Regions from separate parts of the Metallumcola ferriviriculae genome, predicted to be linked through region 1. Evidence: riboswitches for the same ligand, from Rfam matches in the RefSeq annotation. Region 1 holds a riboswitch; each other region holds the start of a gene.
The links. Region 1 has a riboswitch for cobalamin ahead of MFMK1_RS07210 (ECF transporter S component). Riboswitches for the same ligand answer to the same signal wherever they lie in the genome.
Positions count from the first base shown of each region.

Region 1 (4,220 bases):
AAATACGCAACACCCCCTCTGAACAAAAACATTTCATGCCTCTCGGCATCTAATAGAAAATTATCCATACCCCATAATTTCCCGTACATTAAAAAATCCCATATTAATTACCAGGTTCATACGTCTTCTTCACTATAATCTCCCAATCAGTATCATTGATCTTATTTACACTTAACACCTTTTCCCCCTGAATTTCTAGGCTCTTAGGCACATTATCCACTGCCGGCGAATAATCCACAATTACCCGCAGCACCTGCCCCAGCTCCATCTCTTCAAGTTCCAGTTTACTCCTCACAAATGGCATTGGGCATTCTTCACCTTTAAGGTCAATTTCCCGGTCAAATTGCATTAGTCTCCTCCTAAAACACTTAAAACTTGAATTTTATTTTACAAATCATTAATTACCATTATAATACCATTTCCCAATAGTCTTTAACAATTATGAAAGGCCGCAAATCAATAACGGCCTTTCATTTAAAACGTTATATCGGGTTTAAGTATTGCAATGGGGGTTACCGGTAAATGTAATTCCTTTAAATACCTTTCAGCCTCCCTTTCTCCGGTAGCAAGCACACATGTTGCCGGGCCGGCAGACTTTTGCATGTCTACCTTATCGGCGCCAAGAAGATATTCAAAAGATAATCCGGCGGTTATCGCCAACAGTTTAAGTTCATAATCAACACCTTTAGAACCTACCGGCAGGATTTCATGTATTTCTGTAACTTCCAGTAAATAACGCAGGGTCTTGATACCGGCGACAAGACGCGGCTTATCAAGCACTTCCGCACCCACCAAAGGTTTACCCACTAAGTAAACTATATCCCCATCCACTGAAGAACCGATTCTCAAATCATTCCGCTCGGCAACGCCCACCACCGTTACACCCATACCGGTCTGACTGGTAGGAAAGTTTTCTTCCGTACTGCCATTAATAAGTGATAGCGGCAGCCCAGCTTCCTCAATACTTTTCTTGATGCCATTAAGGATATTTTCCCCGGTAGGATGCATCTCCACGCTCAACGTGTCTATAATAGCCACAGGTAAAGCACCGCTGGCCATTACTTCCATTATAGGAACAACAGCTATCATTCTTCCCAGCAGTTCCCCGCTCACCTGCAGCTGATCACCGGATTTTGGGCCTACAGCCCCGGTAGAATCACATCCTATTATCAAAGTCTGCTGACCCAAATCCACCAGGGTTAAATCACGCACCCGCTTATTATCCGGCAACGTCTATACCAGCTTTCCGCACGGACTTATAAATAATGTACGCCAACAAAACATTCGCAAAGGAAGCTGCCAACAGGGGGGGCAGCATGGCCACGAAAAAAGGCCACCCGTTCATAGGTACCAAAGAAAGAGGCGCCAGGATTCCATTGGCCAGCGTGGTCAAAGTTATCGCTGCATAACCGTTCACTTTACGTACTAAAAACCCAAAAAGATAGGCAAACAGCGCCATCTGTACGGCAATAAGGAAATGAATCGGTAATGACAACGGGAAGCCCACTAAAGCAGATGATACTAGATGACCGATGGATATAATCAGTGCTGCTTCAGCACCGCCGAAGGCTGCAGCGGCAAAATACCCCGGCGCAGAATCAAATGCCACGGTTCCAGTAGGGCTGGGAACCTTTAAAAACGCACCTACAACACTTAATGCTACAAAAATACCAACACGAGTGACGGTTTTGGTTAACATATAAATCCCCCTTCGTTTTAAAAAAATTAAAAAGCCCCTGGTTTCCCAAGGACTTTTCCATCATCCTAAACTCCATCACCCCTTTCCGCGGGGGCTTAAAATCTCACTTATTGGCAGGTCTTCTGACTCAGGGCTGCCTAATCACTCCCCTTCCCGGCAAAACCAGTGGTTTCGGAGCTTTCGTAACCCTACTACAGCGGCGGGACCGCGTCCTTTACCTAAATATTAGGCCGAACTTCCCTATTCTCCCATGACGGGCACCAATAAGTCTTATTAAACTTTAAATGAAAATTCAACACAAACTAAAATTTTCCTGCCAGTTAACTAACTTTCTTTACAAGCCCCTTACTTTCAGGATATAATTTAATAAAATTAAATACTACCGCTGGGGGTGCCCTTTGGCTGAGAAGGAAATATTTCCTAACCCTTTAACCTGATGTAGTTAGTACTACCGTAGGGAAGCTTGAAATCTTTTATACCTGCTTTTCTACAGCAGGTTTTTTCTTTTTTTATCGCATTTTAACAACCTGTATTAAATATTGCTCTGACGCAGGAGGGTGCAACTCATTTTAAGCAAAGGAGGTATAGTATGATAGTCAATGGTAAGGAAATGAATATTCCGTCAGGTACCACTATCTCCGCCCTGTTAAAAAAACTCAAGATAAATGCGGAACGGGTTGTAGTACAAGTAAACCAGGAAATTATCTCTGCACAACGCTTTGAGAAAGTAATTCTTGATGCCGAAGACAAAATAGAAATTATCAGTTTTGTAGGAGGAGGCTAGGTCAATTTCGGGCATAAACCTTATTGAGTTGATGCCTTCCCCAAAGTTAACGCTTTTTTTAGTTAAGGCTTTTTGACTGTTATAAAAAGGAGTTGATCATATGGACCCTCTTTCTATCGGGGGCGTAGAATTAAACAGCCGTCTATTAATCGGCACAGGTAAATTTCCCAGTAAGCAGATTATACCTAAAGTAATTAATGCCTGTGAAACCCAGATTGTCACCATGGCACTGCGCAGAGTGGACATCGGTGCTGATGAGGACAATATTCTTGAATATATCCCCAAGGGATGTATTCTCCTTCCCAACACTTCTGGTGCTCGGGATGCCGATGAAGCGGTAAGGATCGCCCGCTTAGCCAGGGCATTGGGGGCGGGAAATTGGGTGAAAATCGAAGTTATTTCCGATAATAAGTACCTGCTGCCTGACAACCAAGAAACCATCAAAGCTACGGAAATTCTCGCTAAAGAAGGGTTTAAAGTACTGCCTTACATGAGTCCTGATTTAATGGCAGCAAAAAGAATGGTAGAAGCGGGTGCAGCAGCGGTAATGCCGCTAGGTGCACCCATTGGTACCAATCGCGGCATAAAGACCAAGGAACTGATACGCATTCTTATCGATGAAATTGAGGTGCCGGTTATTATCGATGCTGGGCTGGGCAAACCGTCAGACGCAGCAGAGGCCATGGAAATGGGTGCTTCAGCGGTGTTGGTCAATACTGCCATTGCCACTTCTGCTGACCCGGTAAAGATGGCCCAAGCTTTTTCTTTAGCAGTTAAAGCTGGTCGTATGGGTTATCTCGCAAAGATGGGCGCAAAAACTCGATACGCCCAAGCCTCCTCTCCCCTAACCGGTTTTCTCTTCGAAGGTGACAAATAATGAGCTTTTATCAATATTATTTGGCACACAAGGACTTTGATTTTAATTCTTTCTTCAGTAGTATCACAACAACAGATATTGAGCGGATACTCGCCAAGGATAAAATAAATGCCTATGACTTTTTATCACTACTCTCTCCTCAGGCGGAGAAGCACCTGGAATCCATGGCAGAGAAGGCACAAAAGCTTTCCCTGCAGCATTTCGGCAAGGCAATTCTCCTATTTACACCCATGTACATTGCTAACCATTGTATCAATAAATGTGCTTACTGTGGTTTTAATGTAGGCAACCGTATTAAAAGAAAAAAACTCACCGCGGAAGAAATAGAACAGGAAGCCAAAGCCATTGCCGCTACTGGATTAAGACATATCCTCTTTTTAACAGGAGAGTCCCCAGCTCAATCACCGGTTTCCTACATAGCAAAGGCTGCCGGGATATTAAAAAAACATTTCCACTCCGTGGGCATCGAAATCTATCCTCTAACAGAACAGGAATACAGCCAGGTAATCGATGCCGGTGTGGATAGTTTAACCGTCTATCAAGAAGTGTACGACGAAGGTATCTACGATAAGGTACACCTGGCGGGACCCAAACGAAACTACAGCTTTAGACTAGATGCTCCGGAACGAGCATGCCGGGCAAAAATACGCTCGGTAAATATCGGGGCACTGCTGGGATTAAATGAGTGGTGTAAAGAAGCCTTTTTCACCGGCCTCCATGCCGATTACCTACAAAATAAATATCCCGATGTAGCAGTAAGTGTCTCACTGCCCCGCATCCGTCCTCATGCGGGAACTTTCCAAGATATCTTCCCGGTCAATGATAAAAGCTTGGTACAAATTATGCTTGCCCTGCGCATC
Region 1 covers NZ_CP121694.1:1,445,216-1,449,435, reverse strand. The annotation lists gene MFMK1_RS07220 (sulfurtransferase TusA family protein) at 104-349, opposite strand; gene MFMK1_RS07215 (AIR synthase related protein) at 475-1,230, opposite strand; gene MFMK1_RS07210 (ECF transporter S component) at 1,220-1,699, opposite strand; cobalamin riboswitch at 1,795-1,979, opposite strand; TPP riboswitch at 2,077-2,176, shown strand; gene thiS (sulfur carrier protein ThiS) at 2,289-2,483, shown strand; gene MFMK1_RS07200 (thiazole synthase) at 2,584-3,360, shown strand; gene thiH (2-iminoacetate synthase ThiH) at 3,360-4,220, shown strand, end outside.

Region 2 (4,220 bases), 1.5 Mb from region 1:
ATATCATCGCACTAGTATCTATATCCTGGTAAACTACCTCATTACCATCATAACCCGTGTAACTAGCCGTCCATAGTCCTCCGTCACGGTCTAAATTTTTAAAATAACTTTCTGCCGCCTGGGGATATGTCACAGCTTCTCCTGCCTCGACAACAGCTATCACTGCCTGAGCATTATCTGCCGTTGATTTAGCCCCGTCAAATTCGCCGCTGCTTTGCTGTCTCCCTTTCAAGTCAGCTGCTAAGTTTTGACCATTAAAGTCCGAAGCATCCATTCCTAAAGCATTTAAAATATTAATCGCTGTAATTAACTTCTGCGTGTCGCTAAAATCAAATCCGGCCAGATAATCTAAATAGGTATCGCCGCCATTTGACAAATTTACCAGATCAACCCCGGATGCCGCCAATGCGTAGGCCACCTGGTCATCCACGCCAAGTGAACCGTCCCAGCCGCTGTAAGCGAATGACCCGTCTGACTGCTGCAGGTCTGTTAAATAACTTTCTGCCTGGGTCATAACCGGCCCTACCTTATCTACATTGGCCAAAGCCAACAGGGTATCCCACGTGGTATAGGCTTCTACCCCCATCGACTTAAAGGCCCCGGTTGCTGGGTTTTGATTCTTTAACAGTGCCGTAACTAAATTCCCCTCAGCTTTTTGCCAAATGCCCATCGTGGGGTTTATGCCCAGTTTGGATAAGGTCAGTACTACCTGGGCGGTGGAATCATAGTTTGCACCGTACATATCTGCAATAGCACCGCTGTCGTCCTGTTTTCCATTAAACGCGGCTATTGTTTCCTGGGCGATCGTGTCCCCGGAATCTACACTTAATGCATTGAAAGCTCTCAATATCATCGCACTAGTATCTATATCCTGGTAAACTACCTCATTACCATCATAACCCGTGTAACTAGCCGTCCATAGTCCTCCGTCACGGTCTAAATTTTTAAAATAACTTTCTGCCGCCTGGGGATATGTCACAGCTTCTCCTGCCTCGACAACAGCTATCACTGCCTGAGCATTATCTGCCGTTGATTTAGCCCCGTCAAATTCGCCGCTGCTTTGCTGTCTCCCTTTCAAGTCAGCTGCTAAGTTTTGACCATTAAAGTCCGAAGCATCCATTCCTAAAGCATTTAAAATATTAATCGCTGTAATTAACTTCTGCGTGTCGCTAAAATCAAATCCGGCCAGATAATCTAAATAGGTATCGCCGCCATTTGACAAATTTACCAGATCAACCCCGGATGCCGCCAATGCGTAGGCCACCTGGTCATCCACGCCAAGTGAACCGTCCCAGCCGCTGTAAGCGAATGACCCGTCTGACTGCTGCAGGTCTGTTAAATAGCCCAGTGACCTTCCGATAGCAAGGTCCACCCAATCAGCATAGGTCGTTATATTTATTTCTGCTTCGTAAACATCTTGATATACAGCCTTTATTACTTGGTCCTGCTTAAATGATTGCGGGGACATCAAAGTAATATCTAATTGAGGTCCACCTGTATACGTGTCCAATTGGTTGTTATCTTCGCCAAGGTATAACCAAGTAATACCGGAATAAACCTGACCATAGACGCTGTCATAAACGTCAGCATTTATGGTAACTTCCTGTCCCGCAGCAAATACCCCGCCGTCTGCAGGGGAAATAATATCTACGGTTACCCCGGCTAACGCCATGCCGGTCATGTTCAGCACCATCACAACTACCAACAACAAGACAAAAAACTTTCTTCTTTTCACTTTCTTCCCTCCCAGTTGTACTTCGGTTTTACGGGGAGAAACTTCCATTAAATATAAAAAAACCCGGCCACGGCCGGGTTTAGGTAAAACGGAATAGTATCCCCATTTCCTTCCCACCGAAGGTTGTTGAATTCTCGTCACCGGCAGTGATCTCCTGACTTGCACTTCACCCTAGTCCCTGTGCCTTCCCGGTTTCCCAGTGGCTTGATACAGGTTTCGTCCGTGCTTACAGTAGCGGGGGCTGTAGCGGATTTGCACCGCTTTCCCACAACAGGTAACAATATTTATTTTCTTTATTTTACCTTATTTATAGCATTTCAGCAACAGTTTTCGCAAAGTTCTGAAAAAAAAGAGAAACTAAATCGACGCTTACCTTGAAATTTCCACACACATAAGGACTTGGGGTTTTCACCCCAAGTCCTTATTTTTTATCAATGTTCCTCAACTACAGGGGTTGCTTCCTCGTTTATCTTTCTGATACCCAGCATCTTTCCAACCGCCAACGCCAGGATGGCCACAAAACCGCTGAATAAAGCGCCCATCTTGGCAGCGCCTTGGATGGACGGGTCAACAAATGCCGCCCCGGCCACAAATAATGCTACCGTTAGACCAAGCGCCGCTACCAAGGCTGCGGTAAACAGTTCTTTCTGTCCCATACCCTCAGGCAAAGGAAAACCTACCAGCTTGCCCAAGTTGGCCAGAGTAACTATACCCACCGTTTTACCTAGCAGCAGGCCCACAAAAACCAACCATGTGGCGGCACCGATGCCGGACAGCTGTACACCCGCATTGGAAAGGCCAAAGAAAAATAGCCCAAAATCCACAATAACCTTCCATTCATGTTCAAACCGCGCCAGGGTGGAATGCTCTTCCTCTTCCTCTTCTGCTTCAAACAGATGCCCGCGCGCAGTAACAGGATGGGGTAAAAACGGTACAATAAATACCAAAGCCAGTGCCGGGTGCAAATGAGTATTATGAAGTCCGGTCCAGCTGAGCAATCCTGCTACCAATAAATATGGCCAATAATTACGCACATTAAATTTCCTCAGTGCGAAGGCAACGATCACTGCCGCCAGCACCAACAACAGCCAAATAGGTTCGGCGGGCTGCAAAGGATCGGGGTAGAAAACGGCTATGATAACTAATCCAATGGCATCATCGGCAATTGCCAGTAATAAGAGAAACTTTACGGCAGGATGCGCTGCGCCGAATACAAAACGAGCCACCAACCACGCCAAGGCAATATCGGTTGCGGTGGGAATACCCCACCCTCTGACCAGCTCGGGTGAGCCAAAAACTGCGTTTAACCCTAAGTACACCGCTACAGGACCGACAACCCCGCCAATAGTGGCTAAAAGAGGGTTAATTGCCTTTTTGAGCGGGTTAAGGTCCCCGCCTGGCATCAAGCTCTGGGTTATCTCCACACCGGCTATCGCAAAGAAAAATACCATAAAAATATCGTTAACTAGAAAATGAAAATTGGCACCAAAGATTAATTCCGTTTCCATCAATTCATGATAGCTGTGAGGAGAAATGTTTGCCCAAATAAGTGCTGCGAATACGCCCGCAATTAAAGGAATTGAAAACTCTTGAAGCATTTGAATTGTTTTTTTCATTCATATCCTCCCTTGATAAAAGATTTCTTTGTTTAATTATTTGAAAAAAGTAGTTTCCTTTTTCTACACTTATCCTTTTTGTAGCTTATTTCCGACTCCAATTTTTATTCTTCTTCCTTATCAAGCATCAAACCTTTATTTTATTCATCCAAATGTTCTGCAAATCCTGCTAAAAAGAAAATCTTCTTATATTCAAACTAATTATCCACAATTTTCTATGCATTAAGAAACCCGGTTGAAATGACCAACCGGGCAGTGCTATTCTTTTTCGTCCGGGTCATCTTTTGGCTTCATAGCCACCGCCGGCTGGCGATCAGGGTCTATGGGCTTTAATATCGACGGTCTGAGGTTTTGGATTGGTACCGGAGAACGGATAATAATCGATTTAAACGCTTTGTAGTTAAAAGGTATCAACGGCCATAAATATGGCACGCCAAATGATTTAGTTAGGGCTAAGATCATAAAATATAACACAGTAACACCGGCGAATCCCGGCAGCCGCAGCAGACCTGTACCCACCAGCAGAGCAACGCGTACCAATCTGTTAGCCATACTCATCTCATAACTGGGAGTGGCAAAAGAACCGATAGCTGCTACCGCCATATATAGTATCACTTCGGGAGCAAATAGGCCGATGTCAATGGCTACTTGCCCTATCAAAACTGCGGCAATAAGGCCCAAAGCAGTAGCCAAGGCTGAAGGTGTATGCACTGCTGCCATGCGCATCAAATCAATACCCAACTGGGCAAACAAAAATTGCCACATCAAGCCCACTTTTCCGACATCGGTGGGCCCAATAAATTTTAAGCTTTCCGGGAGCAGGGACGGTTCCAGAGAGAACAGCAGCCATAATGGGGCGATAAACACAC
Region 2 covers NZ_CP121694.1:2,953,200-2,957,419, forward strand. The annotation lists gene MFMK1_RS14530 (S-layer homology domain-containing protein) at 1-1,735, opposite strand, end outside; cobalamin riboswitch at 1,861-2,026, opposite strand; gene MFMK1_RS14535 (Na+/H+ antiporter NhaA) at 2,167-3,351, opposite strand; gene MFMK1_RS14540 (spore germination protein) at 3,610-4,220, opposite strand, start outside.
Region 2: another riboswitch for cobalamin. It lies ahead of MFMK1_RS14530 (S-layer homology domain-containing protein); the one in region 1 lies ahead of MFMK1_RS07210 (ECF transporter S component).

Region 3 (4,220 bases), 160 kb from region 1:
CTGGCGGTATGGTTACCAACAATGCAGTCGTGAACACCCAGGTTTAGCATTACACCTGAAGGAGTATAAATAGAAATTTTATCTAAATTTTCTTTGGTTAGAAGCAGCGCAGTCGCCCCTTTGGCCGCAGCGGCGGCACAGGAACCGGTAGTATAACCTTTACGCCAGCGGCGCTTTTGAGGCTTGGTTCCTGTATAAAGCAGGGTACGCCAGGCTTGCCCGATAGTAAGAGGGATATCATCGTGAAAACGCCAACCATGATGTTTTTCTATTACCTCAAACAGATGGCCAATTCGCGGCAGCCTCAACCCTGCCTGCCGTAACGCCTCTCTGTTATTAAAAACTGTCTCGGGATTGCCCTCCAATACCATAGTGCCTCGCTCCAGAATAAGTACTCGATGAGCATATACCGGCACCAGTTCCACATCGTGGGTTGAGAAAATAACCGTCAAACCTCGTTCCTGGTTAAGACGAAGCACTAATTTCATCAGATCGCTGACAGCAACCGGGTCCAGCCCTGCTGTGGGCTCATCCAAAATAAGTATTTCCGGCTCCATAGCCAACACCCCAGCCACTGCCACTCTTTTCTTTTGGCCGAAGCTCAGCATATGAATGGGGCGATGTTCAAAACCTTCCAGCCCAACCACCGCCAGGCTTTGCTGTACCCGACGAAAAATTTCATCCTTAGGCAAACCCATATTTGCCGGACCAAAAGCTACGTCCTGGGCCACGGTGGGAGCCAGTAACTGATCATTGGGGTCTTGGAAAACAAAACCGATGCGCCTGTGCAATTCCCGCTTTGATATATCATCCAACGGCGTATCGCCCATTTTTATTTCCCCTTCTTGAATATCTAAAATCCCTGTAAGCAGCTTAAAAAGGGTGGTTTTACCTGACCCGTTACGGCCAAGTACCGCTAAAAATTCACCCGGCCATACAGTTAGATTTACTGATTCCAATGCGCTGATGCTGCCGGCATATTTATAGGAAAGTTTATTAATATCTATTAGCGCCAAATCATTTCCGTCTCCTTTCAAAAGTATCCAGGGGAAAACTATCCTCATAACCCCTTAACTGCATAGCTTGGGCAGAAATTTCCGCTTTATCCAATGCTCTAACCAGCACCAATGCCCCCAGCTTTATAGTGTTAACAAAAGAATGCCTCCAGGTATCATGACCCAGACGTAACTGCTGAGCATTATGTAGACGTGCCGCCTCCAGTAAGAGAATAAATATGTAACGATAACATAAAACCAGTGTTTCCAGCAGTACTGCCGGTACATGAAACCAGCTGGCAGCGGAAATAAATTCGGCCATTGATGTGACAATACTGAAAATTGTGATCAGCGAAACCCCTGAAATAATGCGAAGGGCCAATACTAATCCCTCATGCACACCTTCTATAAAAATAGAAGCTTTGATGCCACCTAAAGACCAACTAACCAAGGGAGTTTGGCCCACCATTATCGCTTTAGTCAACATAAAGAAAATAGCAATCACCAAAGGTAAACCTAGCCGGGCCATAAAAAAACGTATTGGATACCCAAGAAGTATTACCCCTGCAAATACCGTAGTTAATATGGCCAGAGAGCCGTAAATGCCTGCGCCAAACAAAAATAATATCCCAGCCGTAGCCGTTACTAATTTGATTCGCGGGTCAACATAACGAACCACGGAATCCCGATATGCCCAGGTATCATTAAAATAGAGCTTATGTTTCAATCCTGCTCCCTCCTACCAAACGCCTTATGCCAGTAGTGATAGATCAGGAAACCAGAAACAAACCCGCCAAAAGTAAAAATAAAAAGTTCACCTGCACCACCGATTGCCAGAATGGGCTTCCCTGCCGATGCACCTAACTGGACAGCGAAATTTGCAGCCATATCATCGGTACCACTGCTGCCCCTTGGCGCTATTATCAAAGCAGCAATAAGAAATACGGAAAACAGCAGCGACAGCCATAGCACTAAATACTTATAGGGTCTCATTACCATCACCCGCTTGTTTGAAATTCAAACCAATTCTTAACAGTATATCCGGCCTGATTTGTTTTAAATAACCAAATACTCCACCGGTAAAGATGCCTTCCACCAGAGCCAGTGGTAATTGGGTGGGCATAAAGATTAATAAAAACTTCACCCAAACATCCCAAAGAGGTTTTGTATCGTGTAATGCCAAAGCCAATTGCAAAGATGTTACCAAATATACTGCCAAATCTCCAACAAACGCCGAAATTCCTACTGCCAATACTAGGGGCAGTTGCATTTTTCGTAATGATTTAAACAAACCATATGATACAAAGGAACCGACTATACCCATAGAAAAGACATTAGCGCCAAGAGTGGTCAACCCACCATGGGCAAAGAAAACCGCTTGCAGAAAAAGAGCAATAACGCTTAATAATGTTGCCATCCATGGTCCTACAATAATGGCAGCCAAAGGCGTCCCGATAGCATGAGAGCTGGTTCCATAAGGCAGTGGAATGGGAAAAAGAGATATTATAAATACGGTTGCTGCCATTAAACCCACTAAAGGTTTAACCAATTTATCCTCCTTTGCTCTTTTTTTCAGTCGCTTCATCCCTACCAAAACCGCCGGTAAAGACAAGCCAAACCAACCGGCAGCCCATTGAACTGGCAGCGACATCTCCGGCAAATGCATATTAGTGTCCTCCTTTCAAAGTAATTGAATAATAAGGAAAACCCCTTGCAGCAAGCCAAGGGGTTTTAGGCAAAAATACATAGCCATCCCTATCACCCGTAGGATTACGATACGTTTGTAACAGGCAGGTCTCCTGACTATGGATCAAAGCCACACTGCGCCTTCCCGGACTATACAAAGTCCAGTGGCATTTGCAGTAGGCTACCCATTTACAGTGGCGGGGACCGTGCCGTTCCCTTTAAATAAGGTACGGACTTCCCTTTTAAGTCTCTTTGACACCTGTTAGCAACAATATTAAATTATTAGTTATTTTGTACTATTCTCACTCTTTGATAAAATTCCTCTTTCCCATAGGATATTTTTTTTTGATAGGAAACAAGTTCTTCCGTGGAATCAAATTTTTCATTCGGCCCACATTACTCAGATTCAGCTATCTATCAAAAGATTGAAGAAAGAGGTGTAATGGGATTAAGCACATTACACCTCTTGTATATTTTAAAGGGCATCTTCAGCGGATTCACCAGTGCGGATACGAATGGCCTGTTCCACCGGATATATGAATATCTTACCGTCCCCGATTTCGCCAGTATAAGACTGCTTTTTAATAATCTCAACAATCTGCTCCACCTCTTGGTCTCTCACAACCATCTCAATTTTAACTTTAGGTAACAGGTTAATAGTGTATGAACTGCCGCGATAAACTTCTGTTTTACCCTGTTGAAGACCACAGCCGATAACATTGGTAACGGTCATCCCTTTGATGTTATATTGTGCCAATTCATCTTTTACTTCTTCAAATTTTGCCGGCCTGATAATGCACTCAACCTTTTTCATTTGATTACCTCCATGGAAATACTTGCAGCGCTATGTTTCCATTCATGAGTTTTGAAAGCATCCTGCTACTATTACCATAATTATACCACTAGGTGTCTGTACTGCAAGCCCTCCCGCGGTGGTTACCATTGGGGATGGAGCCAATTAAGATGTGCTAGAATAACCTTCTTGCTCTGGTACTTTTAGCTGATTATATTTGCTGGAATAGGAGGGATCTGTTACCCCCAAAGAATAGTCCCTGTAGCCTTCTTCGCCGTGCAATGACTGATCCAGCCCGGCCTCTTCTTCTTCCTGACTAGCTCTAAGTGGAACAATAAGCGATACCAATTTTAATATAAGAAAGGTTGATACGGCGGCCATAGCATAGGTTGCGGCTACCGCTATCAACTGCTTAGTCAATAAAGATCCGTCACCATAAAACAGACCGTTTGCACCTGCTTCGTTAATTGTCGTAGTTGCAAACAATCCGGTGGCAACCGCGCCCCAGGTTCCCCCGATACCGTGGATACCAAATGCGTCAAGGGCATCATCGTAGCCTAGTTTAGCCTTCAATAATGCGACAGAATTATAGCAGAGAGCTCCACCAATCAAGCCAATTATAATGGATGCCAGCGGCGTGACAAAACCCGCCGCAGGAGTTATGGCAACCAAGCCTGCAACAGCGCCGCTGGCTGCCCCCACACTTGTAGGTTTGCCGTAATGACTCCATTCAACAAGTAGCCATG
Region 3 covers NZ_CP121694.1:1,609,773-1,613,992, reverse strand. The annotation lists gene cbiD (cobalt-precorrin-5B (C(1))-methyltransferase CbiD) at 1-1,016, opposite strand, end outside; gene cbiQ (cobalt ECF transporter T component CbiQ) at 1,018-1,722, opposite strand; gene MFMK1_RS08130 (hypothetical protein) at 1,719-1,988, opposite strand; gene MFMK1_RS08125 (energy-coupling factor ABC transporter permease) at 1,975-2,661, opposite strand; cobalamin riboswitch at 2,768-2,959, opposite strand; gene MFMK1_RS08120 (P-II family nitrogen regulator) at 3,157-3,495, opposite strand; gene MFMK1_RS08115 (ammonium transporter) at 3,640-4,220, opposite strand, start outside.
Region 3: another riboswitch for cobalamin. It lies ahead of MFMK1_RS08125 (energy-coupling factor ABC transporter permease); the one in region 1 lies ahead of MFMK1_RS07210 (ECF transporter S component).